2 regions of the Halomonas sp. PAMB 3232 genome follow, and region 2 is predicted to be linked to the other one. Evidence: predicted binding sites of a transcription regulator. Region 2 holds the regulator's gene; the other holds the start of a gene.

Region 1 (5,848 bases), 1.3 Mb from region 2:
GAGAGTTTCGAGCAGCGAATAGCCGGGGTCACTATCTTGTGCGCTGGTTTGTGCTGCGGCACCTGGCAGAAAACCGGCCAGCAACAAGCAGACGAACGACCAGAAAAGGAAGCGCCTCATGGGTTGTTCCTTTGAGTGTCAGTGGGAGGTGGCGTGCCCCGGGCCGCGACGGCGGCCCGGGTGAAGGGAGCGTTACTCGGCCAGCGCCGCTTCGGCTTCTTCCGCTGCGGTGCTGCCACCACAGGTGCCGTTGACGACGTTGAAGTTGCCGCACGCCAGTGGCTTGCGCCAGTCAGCGATCAGATCGCGCGAGCCCGGCAGATAGTCGGACCAGGCGTCGCCGGCCACGGTAGAAGGTGTTTGCCAGACGATGTCGAACTGGCCGTTGTCCTGAATTTCACCGATCAGCACCGGCTTGGTGATGTGGTGGTTGGGCATCATCGCCGCATAGCCGCCGGAGAGATTCGGCACGCTCACGCCGATGATGGCGTCCTTGATCGCGTCGACATCCGTGGTGCCGGCCTTGCGCACCGCTTCGGCCCACATGTTAAAGCCAATGTAGTGCGCTTCCATCGGGTCGTTGGTCACCGACATCTCATCGCCGGTGTGAGCGATCCAGGCGTCGATGAAGTCGTAGTTCTCGTCGGTATCTACGCTCATGAAGTAGTTCCAGGCGGCCAGGTGGCCGACCAGCGGGCCGGTGTCGATACCGGAAAGCTCCTGCTCGCCCACCGAGAAGGCGATGACCGGAATGTCGGCAGCGTCGATGCCCTGGTTGGCGAGCTCGCGGTAGAACGGCACGTTGGCGTCACCGTTGATGGTGGAGACGACCGCGGTGGGCTTGCCCTCTTCACCGAAGCGGCGAATCTCGGAGACGATGTTCTGCCAGTCCGAATGGCCGAAGGGCGTGTAGTTGACCATGATGTCTTCTTCCGCCACGCCGTGCTCGTCTTGCAGGTAGGCCTCGAGGATGCGGTTGGTGGTGCGCGGATAGACGTAGTCGGTGCCGACCAAGGCGAAGCGTTCGATGCCGACTTCGTTGATCAGGTAGTCGACGGCGGGAATCGCCTGCTGGTTGGGTGCCGCCCCGGTGTAGAAGACGTTCTCGGACGACTCTTCACCCTCGTACTGCACCGGGTAGAACAGCAGGCCGTTGAGCTCCTCGACCACCGGCAGCACGGCTTTACGGGAAACCGAGGTCCAGTTGCCGAAGATGACATCCACCTCTTCCTGGGCCAGCAGTTCGCGGGCGCGCTCGGCAAACAGCGGCCAGTTGGAAGCGGGGTCGACCACCACGGCTTCCAACTGACGGCCCAGCAGACCACCGGCCTCGTTCTGCTGCTCGATGAGCATTTCGACGGTGTCTTTCAGGGTGGATTCGCTGATCGCCATGGTGCCGGAGAGCGAGTGCAGGATACCGACCTTGATCGGGTCGTCGCTTTCCTGGGCAACGGCCTGAGCGCCGGCGCCCATGACGGCGGCGGCGAGAAGATAGGTGACGAAACGGCGGGAGAGCGAATTGTGCGTTGGATGGACCACGTGAATCTCCTTGCACCCCTTGCGCGGGGATTGTTATTGAGCCCCATCGAGCGCAGCCGCCCGATGACCACTAGCTCAATGACCCTGCAAGGAGTGCGCCACCTCGGAGCATTAACCGCTTATGCATTTTTAATCATAAACTTAAACACGCGATTTAAAATTGGACGCACCCCTTACGCACTAAAAGAGCGCGGCGTTTTCGCAGCGGCGGGCAAACAGGCTGCACCACTATGATCACGCGCACCATTAGCGTGCGCTCGCGCTCAACACACGGCCCCCACAAAAAAGCGGGGCGCCGACTGGTGTCGACGCCCCGCTTTCAGAGCCTTGCGAGCAGCTGGATCAATCGCTCTCCGGCGTACCCTTTTCAATGGGCTTATGCATACGCCGGCGCAGCAGCGGGCCCAGCAGATACGGCAGGATCAGCCCCACCCCGGCGAAGGCCCACAGGCCGATCGCCAGGCCGCTGTCCCACAGGATCATCCAGTCGCCGTCGGAAATTTCCATGGCGTGGCGCAGGTTCTTCTCCATTTCCGGGCCCAGCAACAGTCCCAGAATGACCGGCACCAGCGGTATTTCCAGCTTGCGCAGGATATAGCCGCCCACGCCGAAGGCCACCATGAAGTAAAGGTCAAACGTCGTGTTGCTGATCGAGTAGATCCCCACGAACGCGACCATCGTCACCACCGGCAGCAGGTACATCGGCGGAATCGACAAAAGCTTCACGAAGATGCCCACCAGCGGAATGTTGAGCACCAAAAGCAGGAAGTTACCGATCAGCAGCGCCGCGATCACGCCCCAAACGATATCGGCGTTCTGGGTGAACATCAGCGGGCCGGGGGTGATGTTCAGCGAAATCAAAAGCGCCAGCAGCACCGCGGTCGTGCCGCTACCGGGTACGCCGAGGGTCAGCATGGGCACCAGTGCGCCGCTCGAGGCGCCGTTGTTGCCTGCCTCCGGGGCGGCCACGCCGCGCGGGTCGCCTTCGCCGAAGCGGCCTTTCTTGCCAACCGCTTTCTTTTCCAGCGTGTAGCTGATGAAACTTCCAAGCGACGCCCCGGCACCCGGCAGCACGCCGGCGACGAAGCCCAGCACCCCGCCGCGAAAGCTCGAGGGCAGAATCTCGCGGATCTCCCGCCAGCTTAGCGCGAGCTTGTTGACCTTCATGTTCTCCTTGCCACCGCCGGCGCGCTCCTCGATGAAGAACAAAAGCTCGGAAATGGCGAACAGGCCGACGATGGCGATGATGAAGTCGACGCCCTCGAAAAGCTCGAGCACACCGAAGGTATAGCGCTGCACCCCGGTGTTATCGATCCCGACAGTCGCGATCATCAGCCCCAGGCACGCCGCCACCACCGTCTTGATCGGGTTCTTGCCGGTGATGCCGCCCAGCGTTGCGAACGCCAGCATGAACAGCGCAAAGTACTCCGCCGGCCCGAAGGTCAGCGCGAAGTTGGCCAAAAGCGGCGCCAGCAGAATCAAGCCCACGGTCGCCACCAGGCTGCCGATGAAGGAAGCGATGGCGGAGATCGCCAGCGCCTCGGCGGCCTTGCCCTTCTGGGCCATGGGATAGCCGTCCAGGCATGTCATCATGGCCGGCTCGTCGCCGGGAATGTTGAGCAGTATCGACGAGATACGCCCGCCGTACATCGCCCCGGCGTAAACCGAGGTCAGCATGATCAGCGCGGTTTCCGGCGCCAACCCCAGACTGAAGGCCAGCGGAATCAAAATGGCGACGCCGTTGGCCGGGCCCAGCCCCGGAAGCGCGCCGATCAGGGTGCCCAAAAAAGCGCCCAGCAAGGCGAACATCAGGTTGTGGGGCTGTAGCGCCACCCCGAACCCGTCCATCAAAAAGCCAAGGGTTTCCATCAGTTCACCTCCAGAAAGGAGAGCAGCCCCAGCGGCAGGGCAAGATCCAGCCCGTAGCTGAACAGGAAGTAGACGATCACCCCGGCCACAGCCCCGGTCACATAAGCTTTCACGGGCGGTGCGCCCATGCGCCAGCAAAGCGTGCCCACGGCAAGCGTCGTGCTGATGATGAAGCCCAGCGGCTGCAAGAGCATCGCGTAGAGAATCAGCACCACCACGGCGACGATAAGCTCGACGCCGGTGCGACTCCAGGGCCAGGCGTTATCCGGGTCGGGGCGCACGATCAGGTAGAGACTGGAGATCGCCAATACCACGGCCAAAAGCTTGGGGAACGTGTCCGGCCCCACCGCCTCGCCGCCACCAAACGGTACGGGAAACTGCGAGGCGGCCCAGCCGTACGCGACGGCCAGGACGATAAGCAGGACCCCGAAGATGCGGTCGTTGAAGGTCATTACTGAATCAGCCCGATGTCCTGGGAAATTTGTTCGATTTCATCGATCTGATTGAGCACGAAATCCTCGAACTCGCCGGCGGTCATGTGAAACGGCATCAGGCCGTTTTGCGACATGACGCTTTGCCACTCTTCGCTCTCGTAGATCGTATCCATGGCGTCGGTCCAGTAGGCCAGGGCGTCGTCGGAGATATCGGCGGGCATGTAGAAGCCGCGCCAGTTGGGGCCGAGCGCATCGATGCCCTGCTCACGCGCGGTGGGGATGTCGGCGAACTCGCCGGGCAGGCGCTCTTCGGCAAGCACCGCCAGCACGCGCAGATCGCCGGACTCCATGAAGCCCTGGGCTTCGGTGATGTCGCCGGTGAAGGCATCCACGTGGCCACCGATCACCTGGGTCAGCGCTTCGCCGCCGTTGTTGTAGGACAAATAAGCGACGCGCGGTAGATTCTCGACCTCGGCGGCCTGAGCGGCGATCAGCACCTTGAGATGATCCCAGCCGCCCCGGGCGCTGCCGCCGGCGAATTTAACGCTGCGCGGGTCCTCTTTTAGCGCGTCCATCAGGTCGTTGAGATTCTGGTATTCAGAGTCTGCCGATACCGCAATGATGCCGTAATCGGCGCCCAACGCGCCGACCCAGTTGACCATGTCCGCGGAAAGCCCCGGAAACTGCCCCTGGGCCAGGCGCGTGGTGGTCGCGGTAGAGGCGGCGACCAGCAGCTGGTCATCGCCAGCGCGCTTGCTCACGACGTGGGCAAACGCCACGCCGCCGCCGGCGCCGGCCATGTTGATGGTCTGCACGTTGGCCGGCACCAGGTCGAGCTCCTGCATCACGTTACCGACGCTTCGGCAGGTGAAGTCCCAGCCGCCGCCCGGGTCGGACGGCGCGATGCACTCGACCTTACCGGTGGGGTCGAAGGCGACGGCGGTGGTGGCGACGGAAGCGGCGGCCAGCGGCAGAGCCAGCAGCGTGACGTACTTGAATGAGGACGTGAGGGTCATGGCGCTCTCCTGAAGGTGATCTATTGTTGTGGTGCTTATTAAGTCGTGCGCAGCACTTATTGTGATGATGCACCGCGCTGATCATGCAACGCGTAACGGCGAGACGTTAGAAGAGGATAGGACCTGGCAACAAGCTTCTGAACATAATGCACAAAAAGAGCATTGTGGGCATTTTGTTCATTGTGTTCACGAGCGCCGGCCCAGGCGTTGAAGGCGGGAACGGCGGCAACGATTACAGTGTTTCGAGATACTCGGTGCTGGTGCGCTGTAAGCGGTAGCGGCGTTCGGGCCTGCCTACATCACCATAGCCCAATTCCGCCTCGACCACGTGCACCGACACCAGATGCTCCAGATAGCGCCGCGCGGTGGAGCGGCTGGCCCCCATGGCCCTGGCGACCTGAGCGGCGGCCAGCGGCTGGTCGGCGTGCTGCAGCGCCTCGACGATCGCGCGAAGCGTCAGGCGGTCGATGCCCTTGGGCAGGCTGCGCCCGGCGACCGGCGGGGCGGGCGGCTGCACGCGCGCCAGCATGCGATCGAGTTCGGCCTGGCTCATCTGCTGGCGACAGGCGAGCTGGGCCCGCTCGCGCTGAAAGCGCGCCAGCATCTGCTGCATGCGCTCGGCCTCGACGGGCTTGATGAGGTAGTCGAAAACGCCGCCGCGCAGCGCCTCGCTGATGGTCTCTACCTCGCGGGCGGCGGTGACCATGACGATCTCCACGTGGACATGATCGCGGCGCAGCGCCCAAAGGAGCTCGAGCCCCTGAACGTCCGGAAGGTAAGCATCCAGCAGCACCAGGTCGACGCTGTCGCCGCGGCGCGCCATCTGCTCACGGGCTTCAATGCCGCTTCGCGCCTGACCAACCACCTTGAACCCGTCGTTTTGTTCGATGAATGCGCGGTGAATATCGGCGATACGAAAATCGTCCTCCACCACCAGGATACCGTACTCGTGTGCCGCCATAGCGCTTCCAGGGTCGATGTCGTTATGGA
Region 2 (5,848 bases):
CGAAATAGACCCGGGAGTACTTGCCGGTCTGAATGAGCTGCATGATGGGGCCCGATAGATGAGCATCGGCCGCTGAGAACCGATCGATGAAAAGGCGTAGCGCCCTGGACGGGGATCAGGCGTCCTCGTCGAAGCGCGCCTCGAACAGCGCCTGTAGGGCGTCCAGCGCCGCCTCGGCATCGTCGCCCGTGGCCTCTACAACGAGCTCGGTGCCGCAGGGTGCGGCCAGCATCAAAAGTGACATGATATTGGCGGCATCGGCTTTCTGGGTCTGCCGGTAGACGTGCACGCTCGCCTCGAAACGCTGCGCGCAGGTTACGAGTTTGGTGGCGGCGCGGGCATGCAGGCCGCGCTGATTGGTCAGTGTCAAACGTCTTTCTGGCACCTGTTTCCCTGTTTTCCGCTCGTTGCTTATGGTGGTGCTGATCCCGGCCCCTGCGTTACGCCGTTGATCGGTCGTCAACAGCGTTTGAGCCGCTCGTGGCGTCGAGGCTAAAGTGAAGGCCCAGCTCCCGGTGGCGAACTTGAACACCCCCGCGCGAGGCGAGCAGATCCTGCGCCAGCCGGTCGACCATGTAGACCGAGCGGTGCTGGCCGCCGGTGCAGCCAATCGCAACGGTCATGTAGCTACGCTGGCTATTCTGATAGGCGGGCAGCCACTTCTCGAGCCAATCGAGAATGTCCTGGCGCATATCACCGACCACCGGGTAGCTCTCCAGAAAACCGACGATCGCGTCGTCGCGACCGGTGTGGGGGCGTAGCGTCGGGTCCCAGTAGGGGTTGGGCAGGCAGCGAATGTCGAAGACGATATCGGCGTCCAGCGGCACGCCACGCTTGTAGCCGAAGGACTCGAGCGTGAGCGTAAGCTGGCTTTGGCGCTGGTGCCCCAGCTGGTCGGTGATGCGTCGGCGCAGATCGTGCACCGTGAGCCGCGAAGTGTCGATCATCAGATCCGCCAGCTCGCGAATGCCGAACAGCGTCTGCTCCTCCTGGGAAATCGCCTCTTCCAGCGTCATGTCGCTGTCGCGGGTGAGCGGATGGCGCCGACGAGTGGCGGAGTAGCGCTCAAGCAGCGTGCGCGCGTCGGTGGTCAGATAAATGACCTGAACGCGGGTGCTGCCGTTTTTGATGTCCTTGAGCAGCGCAGGGAAGCGTTCAAGCGCGGTGGGCAGATTGCGTGCATCGATGCTCACCGCCAGGTGCGTGCGCTCACCGTGCTGGCCAAGCTCTTCGACCAGCGAGCCCAAAAGCATTGCCGGCAGGTTGTCGATGGCGTAGTAGCCCAAATCTTCCAGCGCCTGAAGCGCAATGGACTTCCCCGACCCGGAGCGGCCGCTGATGATCACAAGTTGCATCGTGTCTCTCTTCGGTCAGTGAGCGCTCTTATCGGCACACGCCTGTACGTAAGCGCGATTGCGATTGAAAGGCCGGGAAAAGCGAAGGTGGTGGGCTTACCCCTGCGCCTGCTCGCGAATGCGGGCGGTGACCAGCTCTAAAAGCTCGCGCTGGCTTTCACACTTTCGAAACTGCGCGCGGGTCGTGGCGTCGTTCATGATGGTGGCGACCTGGCCCAAAAGCGCCAGATGCGTGTCGTCCGCCTCTTCCGGTACCAGCAGCACGAACACCAGATCCACTGGATCGCCATCGATGGCGTCGAAGTCGACGGGTTCGGCGAGCTTTAGAAAGCCGGCGATCGGCGCGCTGCAGTGCGGACTTCGGGCGTGGGGAATCGCGACCCCATTGCCGATGCCGGTACTGCCAAGGCGCTCACGACCGACCAGCCGGCTGAAGACTTCCTGACTATCCAGGCTCGGTGTGTTTTGAGCGATGAACGTGCTGAAGAACTCCAGCACCCGTTTTTTGCTGCCCCCGGGGACGTCGAACAGCACGCGCTCCGGGGGGAGTATGGTTTCCAGGGTCATCGAATTAACGCACGCCAGCGCCCTGGGCGCGGGCCTGTGCTTTTTCCTTGTGTTTTACCAGTTGGCGGTCGAGCTTGTCGGCCAGGGCGTCGATGGCGGCATACATATCATTGTCCTCGGCTTCGGCGTGTACGTCGGCGCCCGAAGCATGCAGCGTGCAGGCGGCCTGCTGACGCTCCTTTTCGATCGACAGCGTCACCTGCACGGTGGTGATGTTGTCGTAGTGGCGTTCGATACGCTCGAGTTTCTCGTTGACGTAGTCACGCAGGGCGTCTGTCAGTTCCAGGTGATGACCGGTAATGTTCACTTGCATCGACGTACTCCTAATCCAGGACTGTCCTTCGATTGTAACCCTTTTTCCGCCATTGCAAAGCCCTGCCGGCAAGTTTCCCGTTTAACGTAAACGGCGCCGCTCACTGGAGGAGGGAATGCCCATCGCTTCGCGGTATTTGGCCACGGTGCGCCTGGCCACGTTGATGCCGTTGGCCTCAAGTAGCGTGACCAAATGGCTGTCCGATAGCGGCTTGCCTGGCGTTTCGTCTTGAATCAGTTTTTTGAGCCGGGCGCGGATCGCGGTGCTGGAGTGGCTGTCGCCGCCGTCCTGACCGCTCACCTGGCTCGAGAAAAAGTACTTGAGCTCGAATACGCCGCGGGGCGTGTGAATATATTTTTGCGTCGTGACCCGCGAGATCGTCGACTCGTGCATCTCCACCGCTTCGGCGATGTCGGCGAGAATCAACGGTTTCATCGCTTCTTCGCCGCGCTCCAGAAAACCGATCTGGCGAGCGATGATTTCGCGGCCAACGCGCAAAAGGGTGTCGTTTCGACTCGACAGGCTCTTGATCAGCCAGCGCGCCTCCTGCAGGTGTTCTTTCAAGAACTGATTGTCCTGGCTCTTGTCGGCGCGCTTGATGAGGCTGGCGTAGTCCGGCTGAACGCGAAGCTTGGGCAGCGCCTCCGGATTGAGCTCGAGATGCCAGCCTTCCTGGTCGTGACGGACCACCAGATCCGGGGTGATGTAGCTTTGGTTGGTGGCACCAAAGGCGCTGCCCGGGCGCGGGTCGAGGCTTCGAATCAGCCGGACGACGTCGTCGAGCTGCTCGTCATCGAGGCTGAGGCGGCGTTTCAACAGGCGCAGGTCGTTCTTGCCCAGCGCTTCCAGAAACTGACGCACCAGGCGCCGGGCCTGCATCAGCAGCGGGGTATTGTCGGCAAGCGCTGCCAGCTGTAGCAGCAGACACTCGCGCAGATCGCGGGCGAACACGCCGGTGGGCTCGAACTGCTGCACGCGCAGCAGCACGTTTTCCACCTCCCGCTGGCTCAGGCCGTCCAGGCCCTGGGCCTTGAGGCCTTCGCGAATGTCGTTAAGCGGCTGGGTCAGGTAGCCGTTGGCATCCAGCGCGTCGATCAGGCTTTCGGCAATGGCATGGTCTCGTGGGCTGGTATCCGTCATCGCCAACTGCCACAACAGATGCCCCTGAAGGCTTTGGCCAGCGGCCTGGCGCTCGAAATCCGGGCCTTCGCCGCTGCCACCGGCGGCCATGTCCTGGTAGGTGTCGGACCATTCGCTGTCGGTGGCAAGCTCCTGGGGGATGCTCTCTTCCCACTCGGTTTCTGGCGTCTCCTGGGTTGTCTCTTCGCCGAATTCGTCTTCCTGCTCTAAAAGCGGGTTGGCGTCGAGCGCCTGCTGGATCTCCTGGCGCAGGTCCAACGTCGAGAGCTGCAGCAGGGCGATCGCCTGCTGCAGCTGCGGTGTCATGGTCAGCTGCGTACCGACGCGCAGCTGTAGAGAAGCTTTCATGACCATCGAAGAACCACTCGTTACTCGTAAAGCTCCACACTAGAGCGAGACGGGGTTCGACGCAAGTGCAATAAATATGCCACTACCCGGAACTTTATGGTTGTCACCGGGTTAGAGGCGAAAATCTGCGCCCAGATAGACCTCGCGCACCTTTTGATCGCCAAGAATGGCGTCGGCGTCGCCGCTTGCGATGATATGGCCGTCGCCGACGATATAGGCGATGTCGCAGATATCCAGCGTTTCACGGACGTTGTGGTCGGTGATCAACACGCCGATATGGCGCGCCTTGAGCGCAAGGATGATCGACTTGATCTCGCCGACGGAAATTGGATCCACCCCGGCGAAGGGTTCGTCGAGCAGGATGAAGGCCGGGTCAGTGGCCAGCGACCGGGCGATTTCCACGCGGCGGCGCTCGCCGCCGGAGAGGCTCATCCCCAGGTTGTCGCGAATGTGGGTGATGTGAAAATCTTCCAGCAGCTGCTCCAGGCGCGCCTGGCGGGCAGGGCGGTCCAGCTCCTTGCGCGTCTCCAGAATGGCCATGATGTTGTCGGCCACCGAGAGCTTTCTAAAGATCGATGCCTCCTGGGGCAGATAGCCGATGCCGGCGATGGCGCGCTCGTGCATCGGTGCCCGGGTCAAATCCAGCTCGTCGATACCTACGCTTCCGGCATCCGCCTTGACCAGCCCCACGATCATGTAAAACGAGGTCGTCTTGCCCGCCCCGTTAGGGCCAAGCAGGCCCACGACGCTGCCCTGGGTGATCTCCAGATTGATATCCTTGACCACCCGGCGACGCTTGTAGCTTTTGGCCAGGTGGCGGGCGTGAAGCGTCTTGATCGCTTCAGGTTGGGTGCTCGACACGATGACTCTCCTATTGCGCGGGCTGCAGCGTCATGCGGATGCGCTGGTTGTCGCCACCGCTGACGTCGGAGCGCGCCTGAACCACTTCGCGGTCGATAAAATACTCCAGCCGCCCGCCACGAAAGCGGTCGCTGCGCTGGGTGAGCTCGGCCTGATCGATCAGCTCGACCCGGCGCTCGCTGACGTGGTAAACGATGCGTCGCGCCCAACCCTCCATGGGCGCCGGCTCATTTTCGAGCTGGTTGCGAAGATAGGCGCGCTCGCCGGTGGCGGTCGCCTGGGAGAGCTCGCCGGCATCGTTGCGCGTGATTTCGACGCGGTCGCCGCGAATCTGCATCTCGCCCTGGCGAATGTTGACGTTGCCGGAATAGACCGCGGTGCCCGCACGCTGGTCGAGGTCGAGCCGGTCGGCTTCCACTTCGACGGGCGCCTGGCTGGTTTGCGCCTGGGCGGTCAGCGGCAGCGCCAGGCTCAGCAGTGCGATTCGTAAATAAGCGTGCATAACTACTCCTGCAAGGTGGAATCCGAAACGGTAGGGTCCTGGGGTGTCGGGTCGGCGGCTTGTTGCGCTTGAACCGGCGGATGCGTGCCGCGCACGTTGTCGCTCAGGCGTACCTGGCTTTCATCGAGCCAGACGTCCATGCGCTCGGCACTCATACGTTGGGGCGGCTGCTGCAAAAGTGCGGGCGCCTCGGTATAGGCGTGGCGCTCGAGACCCTCGTAGTGTAGGCGCTCGGTATCGAGCTGCCAGCCCTCGTCCGGGGCGAGCAGCCGGGCATTGCCTTCCAGGATCAGCGTCTGGCGCTCGTTTTGCAGCGTGCCATGATCGGCGCTGGCAAGCCATTGACGCTGCTCACTGTCGTAAAGCGTTGCCCGCGGCGCCTCGATTTCGGTCAGCGCGCGCTGGGGCGTATGCACCAGCCGCGGCGTATCGAGGCGCTGAGAGACCCCGCCGGTGTCGTTGAAAAGCGTAAGCCCTGCATTCTCGAGCACGTGGCCGGGCTCTTCGCGCTGTACGTCCGGGTCGACCGCGACCGTCGCCGGGCCGCCCGGGTCCAGCCACACAAGCCAGGCGCCCAGGGCGATGACCAGGGCGGGAAGCCAAAGGCGTTTTTTGATCCGTCTTGCCGTCGAGCCCGGCATCGTGTCACCTCGGGGTCGGTTCAAGGGCGGCTTTCGTCGAGGAGAGCCGGTGAGTCTTGCGCGCGATCATCGCGACCGCAAGGTTATAGACAGGTAGTCATGTTAAAGATAGGTAGTCATG

What was found. The regulator sigma-54, encoded in region 2, starts transcription at its own class of promoters, with help from an activator protein. The targets are predictions, from matches to a motif close to TGGCACNNNNNTTGCTNT.
Region 1: urtA (urea ABC transporter substrate-binding protein) is a predicted target of sigma-54. The motif match lies at 1,623-1,640, and genes of this name have one in related genera.

The regions. Positions count from the first base shown of each region.
Region 1 covers NZ_CP134865.1:267,553-273,400, reverse strand. The annotation lists gene urtB (urea ABC transporter permease subunit UrtB) at 1-120, opposite strand, end outside; gene urtA (urea ABC transporter substrate-binding protein) at 193-1,473, opposite strand; gene RN346_RS01240 (tripartite tricarboxylate transporter permease) at 1,882-3,408, opposite strand; gene RN346_RS01235 (tripartite tricarboxylate transporter TctB family protein) at 3,408-3,860, opposite strand; gene RN346_RS01230 (tripartite tricarboxylate transporter substrate-binding protein) at 3,860-4,858, opposite strand; gene RN346_RS01225 (response regulator) at 5,091-5,819, opposite strand.
Region 2 covers NZ_CP134865.1:1,575,160-1,581,007, forward strand. The annotation lists gene RN346_RS07095 (hypothetical protein) at 1-43, opposite strand, end outside; gene RN346_RS07100 (HPr family phosphocarrier protein) at 116-385, opposite strand; gene rapZ (RNase adapter RapZ) at 441-1,355, opposite strand; gene RN346_RS07110 (PTS sugar transporter subunit IIA) at 1,452-1,922, opposite strand; gene hpf (ribosome hibernation-promoting factor, HPF/YfiA family) at 1,927-2,235, opposite strand; gene RN346_RS07120 (RNA polymerase factor sigma-54) at 2,317-3,729, opposite strand; gene lptB (LPS export ABC transporter ATP-binding protein) at 3,835-4,560, opposite strand; gene lptA (lipopolysaccharide transport periplasmic protein LptA) at 4,595-5,086, opposite strand; gene lptC (LPS export ABC transporter periplasmic protein LptC) at 5,089-5,727, opposite strand.